One region of the Rossellomorea sp. DUT-2 genome, then DNA from elsewhere that is predicted to be linked to it. Evidence: riboswitches for the same ligand, from Rfam matches in the RefSeq annotation. Region 1 holds a riboswitch; each other region holds the start of a gene.

What was found. Region 1 has a riboswitch for S-adenosylmethionine ahead of ACOSV2_RS01905 (2,3-diketo-5-methylthiopentyl-1-phosphate enolase). Riboswitches for the same ligand answer to the same signal wherever they lie in the genome.
Region 2: linked by a shared signal. The riboswitch ahead of fbpA (Fur-regulated basic protein FbpA) and the one ahead of ACOSV2_RS01905 (2,3-diketo-5-methylthiopentyl-1-phosphate enolase) in region 1 are both predicted to bind S-adenosylmethionine.
Region 3: linked by a shared signal. The riboswitch ahead of ACOSV2_RS03915 (methionine biosynthesis PLP-dependent protein) and the one ahead of ACOSV2_RS01905 (2,3-diketo-5-methylthiopentyl-1-phosphate enolase) in region 1 are both predicted to bind S-adenosylmethionine.

Annotation. Positions count from the first base shown of each region.
Region 1 is NZ_JBQPEO010000001.1:363,246-367,466, forward strand. It holds gene ACOSV2_RS01900 (pyridoxal phosphate-dependent aminotransferase) at 86-1,270, shown strand; SAM riboswitch class I at 1,321-1,423, shown strand; gene ACOSV2_RS01905 (2,3-diketo-5-methylthiopentyl-1-phosphate enolase) at 1,535-2,749, shown strand; gene ACOSV2_RS01910 (2-hydroxy-3-keto-5-methylthiopentenyl-1-phosphate phosphatase) at 2,749-3,411, shown strand; gene ACOSV2_RS01915 (methylthioribulose 1-phosphate dehydratase) at 3,408-4,055, shown strand; gene ACOSV2_RS01920 (1,2-dihydroxy-3-keto-5-methylthiopentene dioxygenase) at 4,052-4,221, shown strand, end outside.
Region 2 is NZ_JBQPEO010000001.1:907,873-912,093, forward strand. It holds gene spoIIP (stage II sporulation protein P) at 1-1,065, shown strand, start outside; gene ACOSV2_RS04480 (TVP38/TMEM64 family protein) at 1,148-1,717, opposite strand; gene fbpA (Fur-regulated basic protein FbpA) at 1,912-2,127, opposite strand; SAM riboswitch class I at 2,234-2,341, opposite strand; gene ACOSV2_RS04490 (protoporphyrinogen oxidase) at 2,546-3,943, shown strand; gene ACOSV2_RS04495 (NAD-dependent epimerase/dehydratase family protein) at 4,019-4,221, opposite strand, start outside.
Region 3 is NZ_JBQPEO010000001.1:778,524-782,744, forward strand. It holds gene ACOSV2_RS03905 (metal-dependent hydrolase) at 1-409, shown strand, start outside; T-box leader at 476-718, shown strand; gene ACOSV2_RS03910 (tryptophan--tRNA ligase) at 778-1,776, shown strand; SAM riboswitch class I at 1,901-2,010, shown strand; gene ACOSV2_RS03915 (methionine biosynthesis PLP-dependent protein) at 2,102-3,226, shown strand; gene metC (cystathionine beta-lyase) at 3,219-4,221, shown strand, end outside.

The DNA of each region.
Region 1 (4,221 bases):
CTTTACATTCTTTATTTCCCGTTATATCATTTGTGACTAGAATTTGAAAGTAATTAATTTTCAAAAAAATGTAGTGGGTGAGTGTATGAAAACCTTTGGTAAGGCAAAACGATTAGATTTATTACCTGAACAATTTTTCGCATCCCTCGCAAAAACAGTGAATGCTGTGGTCAAAGAGGGACATGATGTCATTAATTTGGGCCAGGGAAATCCGGATCAACCGACTCCTCCACATATTGTGGAGAAATTGACAGAAGCAGCAGCTTCCCCGTCCAATCATAAGTATCCTCCATTTCGCGGCTTATCGTCCTTTAAAGAGGCGATTGCGGCTTTCTACCTGCGTGAATATGGTGTGGAATTAGACCCGGAAACAGAGGTAGCCGTTCTGTTCGGAGGAAAAGCCGGGTTAGTTGAAATCCCTCAATGTTTATTGAATCCTGGTGATGGGGTATTGGTGCCCGATCCCGGTTATCCCGATTATTTATCAGGGGTAGCATTGGCAGAAGCTCGAATGATTAAAATGCCACTACGAGAGGAGAATGGATTCCTGCCTGATTATCGTGAACACTCCCGTAATGAGCTCGAAAATGCGAAGCTAATGTTTCTGAACTACCCTAATAACCCTACTGGAGCTATCGCCACAAAATCATTCTTTGAAGAAACAGTCACTCTTGCCAATCAGCATGATATATGTGTTGTACATGATTTTGCCTATGGAGCTATTGGGTTTGATGGAAATAAGCCCATGAGCTTCTTGGAAACTGATGGAGCAAGGGATGTGGGGATTGAGATTTATACATTATCGAAAACGTATAATATGGCTGGCTGGAGAGTGGGGTTTGCAGTAGGGAATAAAAGTGTCATAGAAGCGATCAACCTCCTGCAAGATCACTTATATGTGAGTCTGTTCGGTGCTATTCAAGAAGCGGCTACCACTGCCCTTTTAAGTTCCCAGGAATGTGTAGATGCACTGGTTTCAACATACGAAGAAAGGAGAAAACTATTAATCTCCGGACTTCAGGATATAGGGTGGGATGTAAAAGCTCCACAAGGTTCCTTCTTCGCCTGGTTAAAAGTACCTGATGGATTCAGCTCTGTAGAGTTCTCTACTTATTTACTTGAAAAAATCAAAGTCGCTGTAGCCCCGGGTGTAGGCTTTGGAGAATTCGGAGAAGGGTATGTACGTGTAGGACTATTAACCACAAACGAGCGGATAAAAGAAGCGATTTCGCGTATAGAAAATTTAGAATTGTTCCACAAAAGGGATTGACAGAAGTTGAAATTGGTGCAATAATCCAACTGAAATAATGAATAATGAAATTCTTATCAAGAGCAGGCGGAGGGACCAGCCCAATGAAGCCCGGCAACCGACTTATTCAAGCACGGTGCTAATTCTTGCAGCGATAATGCTGGCAGATAAGAAAGAGTGACTTTATCAAACCTCTTCTTATTTGGAAGAGGTTTTTTTGTTTGCCCAGGCTTATGAAATCAACTTGCGGCTAAAAATAGCATTATAAAAGGAGGCAGGACATCAATGAGTGAAGTGATAGCTACATATGAACTGAAGGGAAAGAGTGGTTCATTCGAGAAAAAGGCAGAAGGGATCGCTCTGGGATTGACGGTCGGTTCATGGACGGACTTACCTCTCCTGGAACAGGATCAATTGCGGAAGTACAAGGGGAGAGTCGTTTCCGTGAAGGAGAGGGAAGGGGAAGGTGGCTCCCGGGGTGAAGTGCAGATTGGCTATCCCGGTCATAATTATTCCAATGATATCCCGGCCATCCTTACGACGGTATTCGGCAAGCTTTCCCTGGATGGTGAAGTGAAATTAGTAGATATAGAGTTTTCCAGTGAATTGAAAAAAGCCTATCCTGGACCACGGTTTGGAATAGAGGGAATAAGGGAGCTGACGGGAGTACAAGATAGACCGCTGTTAATGAGCATCTTTAAAGGCGTAATCGGCAGGGATCTTACCTACCTTGAAACTCAATTAAGGGCACAGGCTCTTGGGGGAGTTGACCTAGTAAAAGACGATGAGATTCTCTTTGATAATTCACTGACACCTTTCACTGAGAGGATCAGTATAGGGAAAAAAGTGTTACACGAGCTGTATGAAGAGACAGGTAAGAATACATTGTATGCTGTAAACCTGACAGGAAGGACTTCAGAATTACGTGATAAAGCAAGAAGAGCACGTGAGCTTGGAGCCCAAGCCCTTTTATTCAATGTGTTTTCTTATGGCCTGGATGTTCTCCAGGAATTGAGGGAGGACCCTGAGATCAGGTTGCCGATTATGGCCCATCCTGCATTTGCAGGTGCTGTTGCTTCATCTCCTGCATATGGTGTGAGCTATTCTTTATGGTTAGGGAAATTCCTACGCATGGCCGGAGCTGATTTTTCTTTATTTCCATCTCCATACGGAAGTGTCGCATTAGATAAGAAACAAGTCCTGTCCCTCAGCCATGAGTTAACGAAGGATGATGATCATCTAAAAAGAGCATTGCCGGTACCGTCAGCAGGCATTCATCCTGCGCTTGTACCGCAGTTGGTGAAGGATTTTGGAGTAGACTGTGTCATTAATGCAGGGGGTGGCATCCATGGCCATCCAGATGGGGCAATTGGAGGGGGAAAGGCATTCGTCCAAGCAATTGCGGCAGTTTTAAGGGGAGAGACTCTCACAGATGCTGCAGATACCCATGGTGAGCTTCGTAAAGCACTATCTCTATGGGGAGAGGAGGTAAGGGTATAGTGACGCGTCCGATCATTTTTTGTGATTTTGATGGAACGATTACAGAAACCGACAATATCATCTCGTTGATGAAATCCTTTGCCCCTCCAGAATGGGAACCTATCAAAGACGGCATCTTGAATCAGTCGTTGTCCATTAAAGAAGGGGTAAGCAAGCTGTTTTCACTTATTCCTTCATCACAGAAAGAGGGAATTATTCAGTATCTATTAGATACAGCAATCATACGTAAAGGGTTTAAGGAGTTTGTAGAGTATACAAAAGAACATGAGATTCCTTTGTATATCGTGAGCGGTGGAATAGACTTCTTTGTTCATCCTTTACTAAAAGATTATGGGCCTTTTAATGGGATTTATTGTAATGAAGCAAATTTTAACGAATCAACCATAGAGATTCATTGGCCACATCCTTGCGATGATCACTGTGAAAGTAAAGGATGTGGATGCTGCAAGCCTTCCATCTTGAGGATGCTGTCTTTAACAAAAGGTACGGAGATCATTGTGATAGGGGATTCTGTTACAGATATCGAAATGGCGAAGCTTGGAGATACTGTGATCGCCAGAGACTATTTGGCACATACATGTGAAGAAAAAGGAATACCCTATCATCCGTTTGAATCATTCCACGATTGTATGGACGTCATTGAAAGAGGAGTGAAAATATGAATTCCTATCAATCTCAATGGGAAGAACTCGCTGATATTAAAAAGGAACTGGCAGCGAGGGATTGGTTTATGGGAACGAGCGGGAACCTTGCGATCCGAGTGAGTTCTTCCCCGGCTACTTTCCTGGTTACGGCAAGTGGAAAGGATAAAAGGAAGCAAACCGAAGAAGATTTCCTGCTCGTAAATGCACGTGGAGAGGCCATCCAGGATACTCCTGTACGACCATCAGCCGAAACATTGCTGCACAGTCATGTTTTTACAGAAAGCTCAGCAGGATGCAGCTTACATGTCCATACCGTAGCGAATAATGTGATCAGTGAACTGTATGGGGATGAAGGTGTCGTCACATTCAGAAACCAAGAATTAATTAAAGCGTGGGATAAATGGGAGGAAGATGATTCTTTGGCCATTCCAATCATTCGTAATCATGCTCATATCCCATCGCTTGCCGAGGAGTTTCGGTCCTTTATTAAAGCAGACAAAGGGGCAGTGCTCATTCGCAACCACGGGATTACAGTATGGGGAAGAACCGGTTTTGAAGCGAAGAAACTATTAGAAGCTTGTGAATTTATGTTTCAATATCAACTCACTCTTTTATCTATAACGAACGCGGGAACAATTACTAAAGGAGGAATACGATTATGACGACAATCAAAATCCAGGGAAAAAATCAGGTCATTGATAATCAGGAAGAAGTAGTGAAGTACTTAAGTGAACAAGGAGTCATTTATGAGCATTGGAATATCGAAAAGCTGGAGGAAGGACTAAGGGACCGATACGCTTTATCAGAAGATGATAAAGTGGAAATTCT
Region 2 (4,221 bases), 540 kb from region 1:
TATTTGACCGTATGGTTGATTTCGTCGACGGCTATTAAATTGAGGGTGGATAGTTTACTTTATTCATCGATGTCCGAACTCGTCCCAAAGGAAACGTTTCTTATGATGTTGTCACAGGAGATGACTGGACTGCGAGCTACCAATGAGGAAGCATTAAACAGTGATTTTGATTGGTTGGAAAGCGTCACAAACGTTTCACTCCTTGATCCACGTAGTTTATTTGGACGGGAAATCCCCGGGATCGAAAATTATCATACTCACATAGCCGTTGCAGGGAAAGGGACAGACATTACGAACCTCCCAAATGAATCACCGGCTCCAACAGAAGATCAGTTGAAAGATCAGGAAATTGATCAGAGCCAAATCGATCAGGCCAACAACAACTCAGGAGACGGTGTTCAAGAGATTGATGAAAAATCCGTTTACATCTATCATTCACACAGTTGGGAAGCATTCAGCCCGCTGATTAAGAATAACGATTCGAAAGATCCAGCCAGTACCAACGAGAAGGTCAACGTCATTGCTGTCGGATCCAAATTGAAGCAAGAGCTTGAAGCAAGGGGGATTGGAGCAGTCCAGGATAAGACAGATGTAAACAAAGCTCTCAAAGACAAGTCATGGACATATTTTGAATCCTATCAGTTATCAAGGGGTCTAGTACAAGAAGCCATTGCCCAAAACGATGACCTAACGTACCTGATTGATATCCATCGGGATTCTCAGCCACGAAGCATCACTACCAAAACCATTAATGGTAAAAACTATGCACGTTTATTTTTTATCGTAGGAAAAGAAAACAAAAACTTCGAAAAGAACCTTAAGATCGCAAAGGAATTGAATGCTAAACTGGAGGAAAAATATCCTGGCATCAGCCGGGGTGTCTTCATCAAAACAAGAGCAGAAGGTAACGGGGTCTACAATCAGGACCTAACCGAGAGAGCCATGTTACTTGAGTTTGGCGGAGTGGAAAATAACTTAGTGGAATTGTATAACTCTACAGAAGCCTTCGCCGAGATCTTTGCAGAATATTACAAGAAGGATGCTGTCGAGGTGAATGCTCAATAAGTGATAGGGAGAAAAGACGTATGCCACGTGGTGGACGTCTTTTTTCTGTTCCCAAGGAGAGTCGTTTCCGTAACGGCCTCAATTATCTTCTAATGTTCCTCCTCCAACGATATCCCAAATAAAATATCCCCACCACCACTGAACCAGCCAACAAAATACCCGTACCCTTATCTGCATCCAGCACATTCACCACCACGAATGCCTCAATCAACAACGAAGGAATCTTCCCGACAGAGCTGATAATAGAAAAGACAACAATAGAAATAGAGCTGAAGGCAGCGGCAACGGTTACCACACTTGAAGGCACAAACGGAACCATGCGAAATAAGAATAAAAGAAAGATCCATTCCGCTCCTGACGCTTCTTTTAATTTGAGAAAATATTTGTTAGACAGAACCTTATCAATACCTGCAAACTTTATTCCTTTTCGATACAAGTAAAAACTAACAATGGCCCCTAATGATTCACCAAGTATGGAAATTCCGACTCCTGGCCAAAACCCAAATGCGGAAATATTAAAGGCCGTCAAGAAAACACTTGGCAGGAAGCCTAGAATACTGATGAATATATTGATGGTTATACTGATAAAAATGAGAGACCAACTATCAACGGCGATAAATTCGTTCATGAAATGCTGCAGTGTGTAAGTCATATTTTAATTCCTTTGTAAGAGATTAGATTATCAGAATAATACATCTGGAATCCTTTTGGAACAATTTTATTTTGTAAGGAGTGGATAAGAAACATGATCATGAACATTGCCAAAGGTGTGCAGATGAATGCAGACATATAGTTTAAGTAAAGAAAAATAAGCAAGCAGCAATCCAATTCCTGGATTGCTGCTTTTTAACTGCTTGATTTTCCACGATTTTTCCAATGAATTGAGCCAACATCGCTATGCGGATGGCATTCCTTTTTAAGATAATTGTATTCATCCTCAAGTTCCAGGAGCGTCAATTCAAATAATTGCTTGTTCCCTTTTTTGAATATGTTGTGGACAATTAATTTGTTTATTAACTCGTTTCTTCGATGATGAATCGCTTCCTGAAGAATTTTCCCCATATTTAATCACTCCTCTATAAATGTATACGAGCAGAGGAAGAGGCTCTTTCATTTTAAAAAGCCCTCTTCCTAGTAGATAAGAAGAAGGCTTTATGTATCAAACTTCAACTCATCTTCCAAGCGAAATGCTTGTGGAATTAGCACAGTGTTCTGCAATGTAGAATCTGTTGCTGAGGCATCATCGGGCCAGTCCCTCTTCCTCTCTGGATAAGCGGCTATATAGTTGTAATGGATTTATTATATTATATATATAAGTATTCATAGTTGTCAACTAGGAATTGGATGATGGGTATAGAATAGATGATTGGAACTGACTCTCATTCCTATACTTTTTACCAATTCAGACACAGAATCTTTTTCTAATCAACAAAAAACATGATAATCTGTATACATAAACGCAATTATTGGAGTGAATCGTATGAAGACAGTGGTTGTCGTAGGTGGAGGTATTACAGGATTAACAGCTCTGTACCATCTTCAAAAAATGTCTATAGAACGAGAAATAGAGATCGAGTTAATTCTAATCGAGCGAGATCGGCAGCTCGGCGGAAAAATTAAAACCATAAGAGAAGGCGAATTCATTATGGAAGCGGGAGCAGATTCAATCGTAGCCCGTAATGAAGGGGTGCTTCCTCTAGTTGAGGAAATTCAACTTCAAGAGGAACTCGTCTATAATGAAACGGGCACATCCTACATATATACAAATGGGGAATTACACAAAATACCCCAAGATACGATTTTTGGAATTCCCATGTCCGTTGAGTCTCTCAAAAATAGCACCCTGGTCTCAGAAGAAGGGAAGACTGAGGCACTTAAAGACCTTGAAACGGAGAATACTCAGTTTACAAAAGAGAGTTCCATCGGTGATTTTTTAGAAGCATTCCTGGGTAAGGAACTTGTTGAGAAGCAGGTAGCTCCAGTATTATCAGGGGTCTACTCTGGAAATTTGCATAAGCTCACAATGGCTTCGACACTCCCATACTTACTTGAATATAAAAACGAATACGGCAGCATCATTAAAGGTCTATCTGCAAATAGACAAAAATTCCAAGGGGCATCCAATAAAAAGTTCATCTCGTTTAAAAATGGATTATCAACCATCATTGACCGTTTAGAAGAAAAATGTTCCAATGGGACATTTTTAAAGGGAGTAGAAACAACCAAGCTCCAAAAAACAGGAGACAAATATGAGCTGATTCTTAATGGTCACGGGAGGCTTAAAGCGGATTATGTGGTATTCGCAACACCTCATGACATAACCCAGAAGATTCTGACTCATGAAAACCTTGAACCTGTTTTTAACAAATTGAAAAACTCTTCACTTATTTCGATTTACCTTGGATTTAACATTCCAGATGATGAACTTCCTGCTGATGGAACAGGCTTTATCGTATCAAGCGGTAGAGATGTGAAATGTGATGCATGCACATGGACGAGTAGGAAGTGGAAGCATACATCCAATAATCAAAACCTTTTATTGAGACTTTTTTATAAAAGTACAAACCCCCATTACAATGAGTTGAAAGAGTTTAGCGAGGCAGAACTTGTAAGCACGGCACTTGAAGATATCAGAAAAAGTGTGGGCATAGACGGAGATCCGATTTCTGTCGAAGTAACGAACTGGAAAGACCTAATGCCAAACTACCATCTTGAGCACAGTCAGTCTGTACAATCGTTAGACGAAAATCTCGCAACTGAGCTGCCACGTGTGAAGCTGGCAGGTGCTTCATACTTCGGAGTGGGTATTGGCGCGTGTATTCAAAATGGGAAGAAAACTGCAGAATGGATTATAGATGAGTTAGAGGAGAATGGTTGAGGGAGATAAAGAATAAAGGAAAAGAGCTTTGAATTTTCCAAGCTCTTTTCCTTTATGTTTGCACGGGTTATGAAATCATTCGTCATTCTTCATTTTCTTTTTGAAATATTCAAGAGTATTTTCTAAACCGGAGTTCAGATCATATTGAGGTTCCCATTTTAGATGGTATAGAGCTTTCGAATTTGAGAGGTGACTGTGTAAAATATCTCCTTCCCGCTTCGCTTCGTAGTTTGGCTTTTGCGAAGAGTGTAGTTGGTTTGAAAGTAGGGTGTAGAGTA
Region 3 (4,221 bases), 420 kb from region 1:
GGTATACAGCTATCTTGAAGGAATTGGGAAAGAACGATGGCTTGGTATAGGATATGGTGCTGGAATGATGATTCTCGCAAGTTTCATTACACAGAGAAGAATGCTGATGATTACAGGCATCGGTGTGACAGCATGCGGTTGGCAGTTGAATGAAACATGGTTATGGTTGTTAGGTATCTATATTTTCATTGCCTCATTCGTTTCACATCGAAGTTATACTCACTCTGTACTTGGCATTTTATATTATGGCACGATTGCTCATTATCTAGAGTCATCTTTAATGATTGATGGGGTATTTGAAGCATGTGTGATTGGATATGCCAGTCATCTGATCGCGGATATGAAAGTTCTTCCTTTCAATAAGAGAGGCATAAAGCTTTTCCTTCCTCTTTCATCTAAAGAAATCTAAAATGTGTTTACACCCACTTGACCATTATTTCCCGATACATTAAAATAATGGAAACACTTTATATCGTTAAATGCGATGAGGAAGAAGAGTAGACGAACGAAACATTTCAGAGAGCTGATGGCTGGTGAGAATCAGTATGGTGAAATCGTTGAATGGGCTTTTGAGCATCCAGGCTGAAATTAAGTAGGTTATGGCGGAGGGTCTCACCGATAAAAGAGACGATGTATCGAAGGCGACTTCTGTACAGATGAGCGCGTTTACTAAAGTGTAAGCGAATGAAGGTGGCACCACGGGTTTCCCGTCCTTTTTTAGAGGATGAGAAGCCCTTTTTGTGTTTATTTTTATTATTTTGAGCGGAGGGAATTGTTATGGAAAAACAAGTTTTGACGGGGATTAAGCCAACAGGACGTATTCATCTGGGGAATTATATTGGTGCAATCAAACCGGCATTACAATTGACAGAGAACCAATCCTACAATACAGCTTATTTTGTTGCGGATTATCATGGTTTAACGAAGATACATGATGGGCATGAAATGAAAGAACTCTCTTATGGAGTGGCAGCGGCTTGGTTAGCATTAGGTTTGAATCCTGATCGAGCGATCTTTTATCGTCAATCTGATGTACCTGAAATCTTTGAATTGAGCTGGATTCTGTCTTGTTTTGCACCGAAAGGATTAATGAACCGGGCCCATGCATATAAATCAATGGTTGAAGAAAATCATTCCGCCGGCAGGGAGATGGATGCGGGCGTCAACATGGGCTTATTCACTTATCCTATATTAATGGCGGCGGATATCCTTTTATTCCAAACGGAACTGGTTCCTGTTGGAAAAGATCAAATTCAGCATGTTGAAATTGCAAGAGACATAGCAGAAAACTTTAATAAACAATATGGAGAAACATTTGTTCTTCCTGAATATGTTATACAGGAAGAAACATCTGTTCTACCGGGACTCGATGGCCGGAAAATGAGTAAAAGTTATAACAACACCATTCCATTATTTGAAGAACCAAAAAAACTCCAAAAACTAATCAATAAAATCAAAACAGATTCTTCATCTCCTGAAGAGCCTAAGGATCCTGAAACATCCGTCTTATTCTCTCTTTATAAAGAATTTGCAACCTCCGATCAAGTTGAAGAAATGAGAAGGAGATTTCAAGAAGGAATAGGCTGGGGGGAAGCGAAAAAAGAGCTATTCCAAGTAATGAATTCATTTATCGAGAAACCAAGATCGAAATATGAAGAACTGATGGCCTCCCCTCATATGCTGGATGTCATCTTACAAAATGGAGCAAAAAAAGCACGGGAAAAAACAATCCCATTCATGAAAGAGATTAAAAGGAAAGTAGGGATTTATCATTGAAATAGAACATGTTGATGAAGCGTAAAATGAATATTTTTTATTCAGATAATTCATAATTCTCATTGACATTTCTTCTTCTATGTTATAAGTTATGGGAAAGTTATTTTTCACAAAATCAAATAGTTTCTTATCAAGAGAGGTAGAGGGACTGGCCCGAAGACACCTCAGCAACCAGCCGCGAGTTTTGGTATGGTGCTAATTCCAGCAAGTTGATGTCAACTTGGACGATAAGAGGGAGAACGAATGTACAAAACCTTCTTATTTTCACTAAGAAGGTTTTTTTGTTTTTTCCCTTTTCGTATTCAAGATAGAAAAGGAGAGAAGAATGTTGAATAAACATATTGATACAATGCTTGTCCAGGCAGGAAACCGAAAAGATCCTGCAACGGGTGCTGTGAGCTTACCCATTCATTTATCGACTGCCTATGAACATAAGGGGATTGGCCAATCGACAGGCTATGATTACACAAGAACTGGGAATCCAACCCGCGCCACCTTGGAAGACACCCTGGCTCAATTGGAGGAGGGGAATAGAGGATTTGCCTTCAGCTCGGGGATGGCAGCTATTCAGGCGATTCTCAGCTTATTTTCCAGCGGGGATGAATGGATTGTTTCGAAAGACCTTTACGGAGGAAGCTACCGTTTATTCGTGCAGTATGAGGCACAATATAGCATCAAATTTCATTTCGTCGATACAAGTGATATTGGCTCCATAGAAGAACAAATATCAAACAGAACAAAGGCCATTTTTGTTGAAACCCCAACCAATCCATTGATGAATGAAGCAGATATTTCTGAGATTGCCGGCATTGCTAAGGCCAACGGGTTGCTCTTAATTGTGGATAATACCTTCTATACACCTGTTCTGCAAAAGCCGCTCGCTGAAGGCGCAGACATTGTCATTCACAGCGCCACGAAATACTTAGGGGGCCATAATGATGTATTGGCCGGTGTTGTGGTCGTAAACACAGAAGAGTTGGCGGGAAAAATCTATACCATTCAAAATTCAATCGGAGCGGTTCTCGCTCCTTTTGATTGTTGGCTCTTATTAAGAGGGATGAAAACCCTTAGTCTCAGAATGGCTCAGCACGAAAAAAACGCAAGAAAATTAGCGGAGTATCTTGATGAGCATGAATGTGTGACAGACGTTTTATATCCGGGAAAAGGCGGCATGCTTTCCTTTCGTATCGCAAAGGAAGAATGGGTTGCTCCTTTTCTCCAACACTTAAAAGTTATTACGTTTGCTGAAAGTTTGGGAGGGGTCGAAAGTTTTATCACCTATCCCGCTACCCAAACACATGCAGACATTCCTGAAGAAGAACGGAAAAGGCTTGGTATCTGCAACAGACTCCTGCGGTTTTCTGTAGGAATTGAATTTATTGATGACTTGATTGAAGACCTGGAGAATGTTTTTCAACAATTTGAAAAAGAGGTGCTTACGTATGAGTAAAAAACCATTTTCACTTCAGACGTCACTCATTCATTCTCACGGAGTTGATAAAGAAACAGGAGCGGTCTCTACGCCGATTCATCATGCAACAACTTTCCATCAACAGGATTTTGATCAGTATGGCACATATGACTACAGCCGTTCAGGGAATCCAACGAGGGAAACCGTTGAAGAAACGATCGCTGAATTAGAAGGCGGGGTAAGGGGCTTTGCCTTTTCATCCGGAATGGCGGCAATCTCAACAAGCTTCTTATTATTGTCCAGTGGTGATCATGTTCTTGTATCAGAAGAAGTGTACGGTGGGACATACAGAATGATTACCGAGGTCCTCACTAAGTTTGGGATTGCATACTCATTTGTGAACATGAAGGATCTACATGAAGTGGCTTGTTCAATTAAGCACAATACGAAAGTGATTTATATGGAGTCACCATCCAATCCGCTTCTGAATATCACCGATATTGAAGGAGTCGTAAAACTTGCCAAGGCGAATGGATGTTTAACGTTTCTTGATAATACATTCATGACTCCCCTCCTGCAAAGACCGATCAGTCTAGGTGTGGATGTTGTCCTGCACAGTGCCACGAAGTTTCTTGCCGGACATAGTGATGTCTTGGCAGGGCTTGCCGTAACGGGAAATGAGGAGATTGCCAGGAAACTTGCTTTCTTGCAGAATTCGTTTGGTGCTGTCCTCGGTGTTCAGGATTGCTGGCTGCTCTTAAGAGGGCTGAAAACACTGCATGTACGATTGAAGGAATCATCAGAATCGGCTTATAAGATTGCGACCTTCTTAGAAAAAAGAAAGGAAGTAGAAGAGGTGTATTATCCAGGATTGAGCTATCATCCAGGTCGTGAAATTCAAATTCGACAAGCAGAGGGTCCTGGAGCGGTTCTTTCCTTCCGATTAAAAGGGGAAGAAGAAGTGAAGCAACTCATACAAAATGTAAACATTCCCGTGTTCGCCGTAAGTTTAGGAGCTGTTGAATCCATCCTAT